2 regions of the Paenibacillus sp. GP183 genome follow, and region 2 is predicted to be linked to the other one. Evidence: a T-box and tRNA genes for the amino acid it is inferred to sense, from the RefSeq annotation. Region 2 holds a T-box; the other holds one or more tRNA genes.
What was found. A T-box is a leader RNA that pairs with one kind of tRNA and senses whether it is charged. The one in region 2 lies ahead of ileS (isoleucine--tRNA ligase), so its partner is inferred to be a tRNA-Ile.
Positions count from the first base shown of each region.

Region 1: it has a tRNA-Ile gene. The T-box ahead of ileS (isoleucine--tRNA ligase) is inferred to sense a tRNA for this amino acid. The anticodon was not compared.

Region 1 covers NZ_FNSW01000001.1:3,208,273-3,213,119, forward strand. Annotated here, with positions in the region: tRNA gene BLV33_RS15735 (tRNA-Glu) at 1-45, opposite strand, end outside; tRNA gene BLV33_RS15740 (tRNA-Thr) at 62-137, opposite strand; tRNA gene BLV33_RS15745 (tRNA-Asn) at 139-214, opposite strand; rRNA gene rrf (5S ribosomal RNA) at 220-336, opposite strand; rRNA gene BLV33_RS15755 (23S ribosomal RNA) at 501-3,422, opposite strand; tRNA gene BLV33_RS15760 (tRNA-Ala) at 3,714-3,789, opposite strand; tRNA gene BLV33_RS15765 (tRNA-Ile) at 3,820-3,896, opposite strand; rRNA gene rrf (5S ribosomal RNA) at 4,087-4,203, opposite strand; rRNA gene BLV33_RS15775 (16S ribosomal RNA) at 4,339-4,847, opposite strand, start outside.
Region 2 covers NZ_FNSW01000001.1:3,884,246-3,889,092, forward strand. Annotated here, with positions in the region: gene BLV33_RS19170 (P-loop nucleotide/nucleoside kinase family protein) at 437-970, shown strand; gene BLV33_RS19175 (VOC family protein) at 1,469-1,819, shown strand; gene BLV33_RS19180 (VOC family protein) at 2,102-2,509, shown strand; T-box leader at 2,663-2,920, shown strand; gene ileS (isoleucine--tRNA ligase) at 2,997-4,847, shown strand, end outside.

The DNA of each region.
Region 1 (4,847 bases), 680 kb from region 2:
TACCTCCGTGAAAGGGAGGTGTCTTAACCACTTGACCAACGGGCCAAACTAAGTAAATAGATGGAGCTTCCAACCGGAATCGAACCGGTGACCTCATCCTTACCATGGATGCACTCTACCTACTGAGCTATGGAAGCATGGCTCCCCGAACAGGACTCGAACCTGTGACAACTCGATTAACAGTCGAGTGCTCTACCAACTGAGCTATCAGGGAATGCTGCTTGGCAACGTTCTACTCTTCCAGAACCCTGCGGTTCAAGTACCATCGACGCTGGAGGGCTTAACGGTCGTGTTCGAGATGGGAACGTGTGGTTCCCCTCCGCCATCGTCACCAAACATTGAAGCTGCGCTTCTGCTTAGCATGTGCTTTAGCAAAATTATGTATCCTTATAAAGGACAAACAGCCCAAGGAAATATTATTCCCTGAAAACTAGCAGCGAAACGAACATTAGCGTGAAATTAGTTTTGCTTCCGAAGCCAGCTTTCCTCCGGAAAGCTCTTAGGTTAAGCCCTCGACCGATTAGTATTCGTCAGCTGCATGGGTTGCCCCACTTCCACCTCGAACCTATCTACCTCGTCGTCTACAAGGGGTCTTACTGATTGGGAAATCTCATCTTGAGGGGGGCTTCGCGCTTAGATGCTTTCAGCGCTTATCCCCTCCGTACATAGCTACCCAGCTATGCCTCTGGCGAGACAACTGGTACACCAGCGGTACGTCCATCCCGGTCCTCTCGTACTAAGGACAGCTCCTCTCAAATTTCCTGCGCCCGCGACAGATAGGGACCGAACTGTCTCACGACGTTCTGAACCCAGCTCGCGTACCGCTTTAATGGGCGAACAGCCCAACCCTTGGGACCTACTTCAGCCCCAGGATGCGATGAGCCGACATCGAGGTGCCAAACCTCCCCGTCGATGTGGACTCTTGGGGGAGATAAGCCTGTTATCCCCAGGGTAGCTTTTATCCGTTGAGCGATGGCCCTTCCATTCGGTACCACCGGATCACTAAGTCCGACTTTCGTCCCTGCTCGACCTGTTTGTCTCGCAGTCAAGCTCCCTTATGCCTTTGCACTCTGCGAATGATTTCCAACCATTCTGAGGGAACCTTTAAACGCCTCCGTTACATTTTAGGAGGCGACCGCCCCAGTCAAACTGCCCACCTGACACTGTCCCCATACCGGATCACGGTACCAGGTTAGAACCTAGGTACGATCAGGGTGGTATCCCAACGGCGCCTCCACCTAAGCTGGCGCTCAGGCTTCAACGGCTCCCACCTATCCTGTACAGATCGTACCCAAGTCCAATATCAAGCTGCAGTAAAGCTCCATGGGGTCTTTCCGTCTTGTCGCGGGTAACCTGCATCTTCACAGGTATTAAAATTTCACCGGATCTCTCGTTGAGACAGCGCCCAAGTCGTTACGCCATTCGTGCGGGTCAGAATTTACCTGACAAGGAATTTCGCTACCTTAGGACCGTTATAGTTACGGCCGCCGTTTACTGGGGCTTCAATTCATAGCTTCACCTTGCGGCTGACCACTCCTCTTAACCTTCCAGCACCGGGCAGGCGTCAGCCCGTATACTTCGCCTTGCGGCTTCGCACAGACCTGTGTTTTTGCTAAACAGTCGCTTGGGCCTTTTCACTGCGGCCCCCTCGGGCTATTCACCCTACCGAGGCACCCCTTCTCCCGAAGTTACGGGGTCATTTTGCCGAGTTCCTTAACGAGAGTTCTTCCGCGCGCCTTAGAATTCTCTTCTCGCCCACCTGTGTCGGTTTGCGGTACGGGCACCTTCGCCTGGCTAGAAGCTTTTCTTGGCAGCTTGAGTACATGACCTTCGGTACTGTAATTTTCCCTCCCCATCACAGCCCAGCCTTATCGATGTGCGGATTTACCTGCACACCAGCCTCACTGCTTGGACGAGCTCTTCCATCCGCTCGCGTCTTTCCCCTTCTGCGTCACTCCATCACTCATAACGGCTACGGTGGTACAGGAATTTCCACCTGTTGTCCATCGACTACGCCTTTCGGCCTCGCCTTAGGTCCCGACTTACCCTGAGCGGACGAGCCTTCCTCGGGAAACCTTAGGCTTTCGGCGGATCAGATTCTCACTGATCTTTTCGTTACTTATACCGGCATTCTCACTTGAATACAGTCCACATGTCCTCTCGGTCACACTTCTACCCGTATTCAACGCTCCCCTACCCAAGAACATTAATGTTCGAGCCATAGCTTCGGTGGCGTGTTTAGCCCCGTTACATTTTCGGCGCAGAGTCACTCGACCAGTGAGCTATTACGCACTCTTTCAATGGTGGCTGCTTCTAAGCCAACATCCTGGTTGTCTGGGCAACTCCACATCCTTTCCCACTTAACACGTACTTAGGGACCTTAGCTGATGGTCTGGGCTGTTTCCCTCTTGACAATGGATCTTAGCACTCACTGTCTGACTCCCGGATCTAAGTTTGTGGCATTCAGAGTTTGACTGGACTTGGTAACCCTTGGCGGGCCCCGCACCCAATCAGTGCTTTACCTCCACAACTCGTTTTCCGAGGCTAGCCCTAAAGCTATTTCGGGGAGAACCAGCTATCTCCGAGTTCGATTGGAATTTCTCCGCTACCCCCACCTCATCCCCGAATTTTTCAACATTCGTGGGTTCGGGCCTCCAGTGAGTGTTACCTCACCTTCACCCTGGACAGGGGTAGATCACACGGTTTCGGGTCTACGCCTGCATACTATATGCGCCCTATTCAGACTCGCTTTCGCTGCGGCTCCGTCTTTTCAACTTAACCTCGCATGCAAACGTAACTCGCCGGTTCATTCTACAAAAGGCACGCCATCACACATAGAAAGTGCTCTGACTTTTTGTAAGCACACGGTTTCAGGTTCTTTTTCACTCCGCTTCCGCGGTGCTTTTCACCTTTCCCTCACGGTACTGCTTCACTATCGGTCACTAGGGAGTATTTAGCCTTGGCAGATGGTCCTGCCGGATTCCGACGGGGTTTCACGTGTCCCGCCGTACTCAGGATCCGTCTAGGGGTTTCGCTTGGTTTGGGCTACAGGGCTTTTACCTTCTTTGCCGGGCCTTTCCAGACCTCTTCACCTACCAAGCTAACCCCATGTTGACGTCCTACAACCCCAGGGAGCAAGCTCCCTGGTTTGGGCTTCTCCGCGTTCGCTCGCCGCTACTGACGGAATCACTTTTGTTTTCTGTTCCTCCAGGTACTTAGATGTTTCAGTTCCCTGGGTATGCCTCCAACTATCCTATGAATTCAGATAGTGGTAACTGCGCATTACCGCAGCCGGGTTCCCCCATTCGGACATCCCCGGATCAAAGCCTGCTTACGGCTCCCCGAGGCATTTCGTCGTTCGCCACGTCCTTCTTCGGCTCCTAGTGCCTAGGCATCCTCCGTGTGCTCTTTCTAGCTTAACCATGCTGCGATCGTTCGATCGTCAGGTTGTCTGCCATCGTTAGATGTCATACGGTTTATTCTAGAAACATTCATTTGTTGTGACACAAATGATGCTTAAAGGATTTACGTGCAACCGTTAGGTTGTCACGCTCTAAGTTTCACGCTTTTTGTTCGTTTCGCTATCTAGTTTTCAAGGAACAATTGTTGCTTGTTGATTCACCGCCTGATCAGCGGCAACAAACATCTTATCACATCTTGCAGGCTCTTTTCAAGTCGATATTTCTTGGAAATTCGACCTTAAAAGGGCATTTTGGTGGAGCCAAGCGGGATCGAACCGCTGACCTCCTGCTTGCAAGGCAGGCGCTCTCCCAGCTGAGCTATGGCCCCATGGGATGTTCCCTTTTTGCAGGGATGTTATGGTGGGCCCTAGTGGACTCGAACCACCGACCTCACCCTTATCAGGGGTGCGCTCTAACCAGCTGAGCTAAGGGCCCTAAGAGCAACTCGTAGAATTGCTAACTTCGTAAGCGTTACTGACATTTGCGGAGCAAATGTGACTTCGTAAGCGTTGCTGAGTTTTGCGCTAGCAAAACTTACTTCGGAAGCATCGCTTCCTTCTTCAAAATAAAAACCCACCTGCGTGCTTTCGAAGAAGCCCTTCGAAAGCATCCGCTTGTGGGGTTCGCTTGGCAACGTTCTACTCTTCCAGAACCCTGCGGTTCAAGTACCATCGACGCTGGAGGGCTTAACGGTCGTGTTCGAGATGGGAACGCGTGGTTCCCCTCCGCCATCGTCACCAAACGAGTGCAGCCTGGTGGTTCTCACCACAGCTACGAGAAAGGCATTACCCTCTCAAAACTGACAACGAGTGAAGAAGAAGTTTGTGAAGGCTAAGCCTTCTTGACTGAGCGCATCGCAGCGCTCAAGTCTCCATAGAAAGGAGGTGATCCAGCCGCACCTTCCGATACGGCTACCTTGTTACGACTTCACCCCAATCATCTACCCCACCTTCGGCGGCTGGCTCCCTTGCGGGTTACCCCACCGACTTCGGGTGTTGTAAACTCTCGTGGTGTGACGGGCGGTGTGTACAAGACCCGGGAACGTATTCACCGCGGCATGCTGATCCGCGATTACTAGCAATTCCGACTTCATGCAGGCGAGTTGCAGCCTGCAATCCGAACTGAGACCGGCTTCTAAAGATTCGCTCCAGATCGCTCTTTCGCTTCCCGTTGTACCGGCCATTGTAGTACGTGTGTAGCCCAGGTCATAAGGGGCATGATGATTTGACGTCATCCCCACCTTCCTCCGGTTTGTCACCGGCAGTCACGTTAGAGTGCCCGACCTTACTCGCTGGCAACTAACATCAAGGGTTGCGCTCGTTGCGGGACTTAACCCAACATCTCACGACACGAGCTGACGACAACCATGCACCACCTGTCTCCCCT
Region 2 (4,847 bases):
GAGAGAAATAAATCGGCTTAGTATTTGGATTTTTGTCCTGATTTTGTTGCTTTTCATTGCATTGTTTGGCACTCATCGTATTTGGGTTTGGATTAAACAAGGTAAGTTATATCCTTAGCTGACGGAAACGATAGCTCAAAGGACATCCGTACAAAAACAATAGCTTTTGTGAAGATGTGCAGGTGCAGCAGTATTTTGTAATCAAAATGAAACAAGTTGTTTACACTGCGATAATGAACCACGCCTATAATAAAACTCGACCCCTTTAAAATATATAAAATTAAGATCCACAGTCTGTTGCTGTGGATCTCTTTCTGTCTGCAGCCTTATCACTACTAACTGGCAGGATAGTTGAGTAATCTATTTACCAGATGTGATATAATTCAGTTAACTTTTTTAGCGGAGTTTTTAGATAGATAATTAGGAGGGCTAAAATATGTATGAAAAGTCAAGCATTGATTATTTGATCGATCAAGAACGAGATAGTGATTCTTCTTTAGTCGTATTAATGTGTGGAATAGCTGGTTCGGGAAAAACAACCTTCTCTCAAAATTTAGAAAAGGATGGATTCGTACGTCTTTCTATTGATGAAGAAGTATGGTCTACGAATGGTCGCTATGCAATTGATTATCCAGCTGAAAAATACAGGGAGTATTTGGATGAAGCGCATATAAGATTACGTAATAAGTTAGTAAAGTTAATACAAGATAATAAACAGGTTGTGGTTGACTCTAGTTTTTGGCAACGGTCAGAAAGAGATGAATTTAAACAGCTTATTGAAAACTCTGGAGGTAAATGGAGACTTATTTATCTGAAAGTACACCCTGATGAATTGCGAAAGCGCCTTAAGATACGAAGCCAACGTTTTGATGCAAATGCAGCTTTTACTATAACTGAAGAAATTTTATCAACCTTTCTTAATGGATTTGAAGAACCAAGAAATGAGGGGGAAATTGTTATAGAAAATTAGATAAAAAGGTCCATATAGCTCAATAAAGGACTTCAGTAATTAGGGGGGATAAAATGTTTGGTATTCTAATTTCTGTATTTGGTTTTATAATTGGTTCACTTATTTTGTTCTGGATCATCCGTAGTGCAATTAATGATTCCAATCTTAACACTCATTTACAAGAGTTAAAGAACGAACTTGTAGAATTAAAACAAGAATTGAAATCATTAAAAAAATAATGAGGTTATGGACGTGCTTATACTGGATCAGTGCGCCGATTTTTCTTTATCTAAACGATAATTAAGCTTCTAACGGAAAACGATAGTTGAAACACCGAAAGGGGTGCCGAAGGGCACCCCTTCGCTGCACTAACGGGCAGTTTAGCGTAGAAAGATAAAAAAATACATTTACAAAATGGAACATGTGTTCTATGATTAAACTAAAATTTTCCATAGATACAAACACAATTTGTAGAAATGAATTAAAAAAGCTAAATTACTAAGAATGGAGTTGTTAACAATGAATCGAGTAGTAATGTTTGAACTAAGTAGTCAAAATCCGGAATTGCAAGCAAAGTTTTTCTCAACCGTATTTGGATGGGAAGTATCAGAACCGCAGTGGGGTTACAGTTCTGCTAAAACAGGTACCGATGAAAAACCAGGAATAAACGGTGGGATAGCTCAAGGTCCAGCTGAATTTCAGCAAGGTACTCGCATACAAATCCAAGTAAATTCAATTGATGAATCAGTTGAAAAAGCAATTGAAAACGGGGCAAAGGTTGTACAAGCGAAAATGGATCTGGGGGATTTCTACCTTGCATATATTGTTGATCCAACAGGATTGCATTTAGGACTCATTCAATATAAATAACAATGAAATTTGGAACATGAACTAAATCAGTTGGTGATTCTTCTTCTTTGATCCGACATAAGAAATGTTAACTAACGGATGATAACTATAGCTCAATAAACATCAGGAGAAGGCTGCCGATTGAAATGGATAGGTAGCCTTCTGTGCTATAACGGGCAGTTATGCGTATAAGAATGGCGAGGGAATTTCAATAATCAGGACACCATTTTCCGAATTATGGTAGTATGAATTGAGATGATACTCTCTTTTCAATTAAAACCAAGTGTTTCGGGAGGAATTTTCATGACGAAATATTTTGAAGGTTTAGCTCAGATTAATTTTTACGTTAGGGATATCGAGAAATCAATTAAATGGTATCAAGATGTTCTCGGAATGAGATTGCTCCAGAGATGCGGTGCCCATACTGTTGTTTTAGATTTTGGGCAAGGTAATGACAATTATGACATGGGAAAGAACGCAACAACCCCTGTTCTATGCTTAATTTATAAAGATGGCATGCAGCCCATTAAATTGGAGTCCTGTCATCCTGTATTCCAATTAGCATTGGAATACAAAGATAAACTTTATGATGAACTGAAGAACAAGGGCGTTAAAGTAGAAGAAAACCCTAAAAACAAATCGCACTTTGTCTTCTACGATATAGATGAAAACATGATAGAAGTTTACTTTCCGGGAATTTACGATCAATAAAATAATCATTACCCGTCGGATAAATTAGTGATTAAACATTAAACTAACGAAGTACGATAGCACAACGTTCAGCCTCATTTTCACTGTATGGTTTTCAATCAAAGTTGACATTTTATTGACAATGGTGTAAAAAAGAATTAACTGAATGTCTTAATAAATTCATTGACGAGAAAGAGTACGCTAATCCCTTGTTCCCCAGAGAGTTGGGCATGTGCTGAAAGCCAACGTTCAAGACTTAGCAGAAAATCCTCTCCGAGAAGGAAAGCTGAAGCAATTAAGTAAGCTGACCCGGGATCCAGCCGTTATAAAGGATGCGTATGATGGTACGTAATAAGAGGTGTCGTAAGATCATGTCTTTCATGATCATTACGGAACTAGGGTGGTATCGCGAGATGAAATCTCGTCCCTTATGGGGCGGGATTTTTTTGTGTTTTACAATGTTAGCCGATAAATTAAATTCACTTTGTTTTAAGAAAGGTTGGTATGTATGAGAAAAGTTGATGTGAAAGAGAAAGCGAGAACCCGTGAGCTTCGTGTTCTGGAGCAGTGGATACAAAATGATACATTCCGCAAATCGATTGAAAACCGCGTGGGCAAACCGAACTTTGTCTTTTACGAGGGGCCTCCGACTGCAAATGGAGAGCCTCATATCGGGCACGTACTTGGACGCGTCATTAAAGACTTCATCGGTCGTTACAAAACTATGTCAGGATACCGTGTCATCCGTAAAGCCGGTTGGGATACGCATGGCCTTCCTGTCGAACTAGGCGTGGAGAAAAAGCTAGGTATTTCCGGCAAACAGGAAATCGAAAAATATGGAGTTGCCGAATTCGTAGAAAAGTGCAAAAGCAGTGTTTTCGAATATGAGAAGCAGTGGCGTGAACTGACCGAAGCGATCGCATACTGGACTGACATGGAAAACCCTTATGTTACGCTTACAAACGATTATATCGAGAGTGTATGGCACATTTTATCTGCAATTCATAAAAAAGGTTATCTGTATAAAGGCCACCGGGTAAGCCCTTACTGTCCTGATTGTCAAACAACACTCAGTTCTCACGAAGTTGCCCAAGGCTATGAAGATGTAAAAGATTTGAGTGCCACTGTGAAATTCAGAAGTAAAAACGGAAATGAATATTTCCTTGCTTGGACGACAACACCTTGGACACTGCCTGCAAACGTTGCTTTAGCAGTAAATAAAGATTTGGATTATGTCAAAGTAAATCAGAATGGCAAGGTATACATCGTCGCAAGAAATCTTGTTGAAAAGATCATGAAAGGGGAATACGAGATCTTATCAACGCATAAGGGTTCTGAATTTGTAGGCACTCCATATGAGGCTCCTTTTGGCTATATTAATGTGAATAAAGGGCATATCGTCGTAGACGCGGATTATGTCAGCGACACCAGCGGTACCGGTATCGTCCATATCGCTCCAGCTCATGGAGAAGATGATTATCGCACGGTCAGACAGCACGAAATGGATTTCGTAAATGTCGTGAATATGGCCGGCCGTTACACCGATCAGATCGCAGATTTTGCAGGACGCTTTGTCAAAGATTGCGACATCGATATTGTGAAAAACTTGTCCGAGCGTAACTTGTTGTTCTCCAAAGAACGTTACGAACATAGCTATCCATTTTGCTGGCGCTGCAAATCACCGCTGCTCTATTATGCGACCGAAAGTTGGTTCATCAAAACGACAGCAGTCAAAGAGCAGCTAATCGAGAACAACAGCAGGATCTCCTGGTACCCTTCTCATATCCGCGAAGGTCGGTTCGGCAAGTTTCTAGAAGAACTCGTCGATTGGAATATCAGCCGGAATCGCTTTTGGGGTACTCCACTTAATGTATGGGTATGCCAAGATTGCGCATCGGAATATGCACCGGGCAGCCATAAGGATCTCCGGGAAAAATCGGTTCATCCGATAGACGAAAGCCTTGAGTTGCATAAGCCCTACGTAGATAAAGTGAAGCTTCGCTGTTCTTGCGGCGGTTCCATGGAAAGAACGTCGGAAGTGATTGACGTCTGGTTCGATAGTGGCTCGATGCCGTTTGCCCAGTACCATCAGCCGTTCGAAAATGAAGAGCTATTCCATGAGCAGTACCCTGCTGACATGATCTGCGAAGGGATTGATCAAACGAGAGGCTGGTTCTTCAGTTTGCTGGCTGTCTCCACGCTATATAATGGCAAATCCCCTTACAAAGCTGTCATATCAACCGGGCACGTACTCGATGAGAATGGACAAAAAATGTCCAAGAGTAAAGGTAACGGTATCGACCCTTGGGAAATCATAAATGAATTTGGAACGGATGCATTTCGGTGGGCCTTGTTGTCT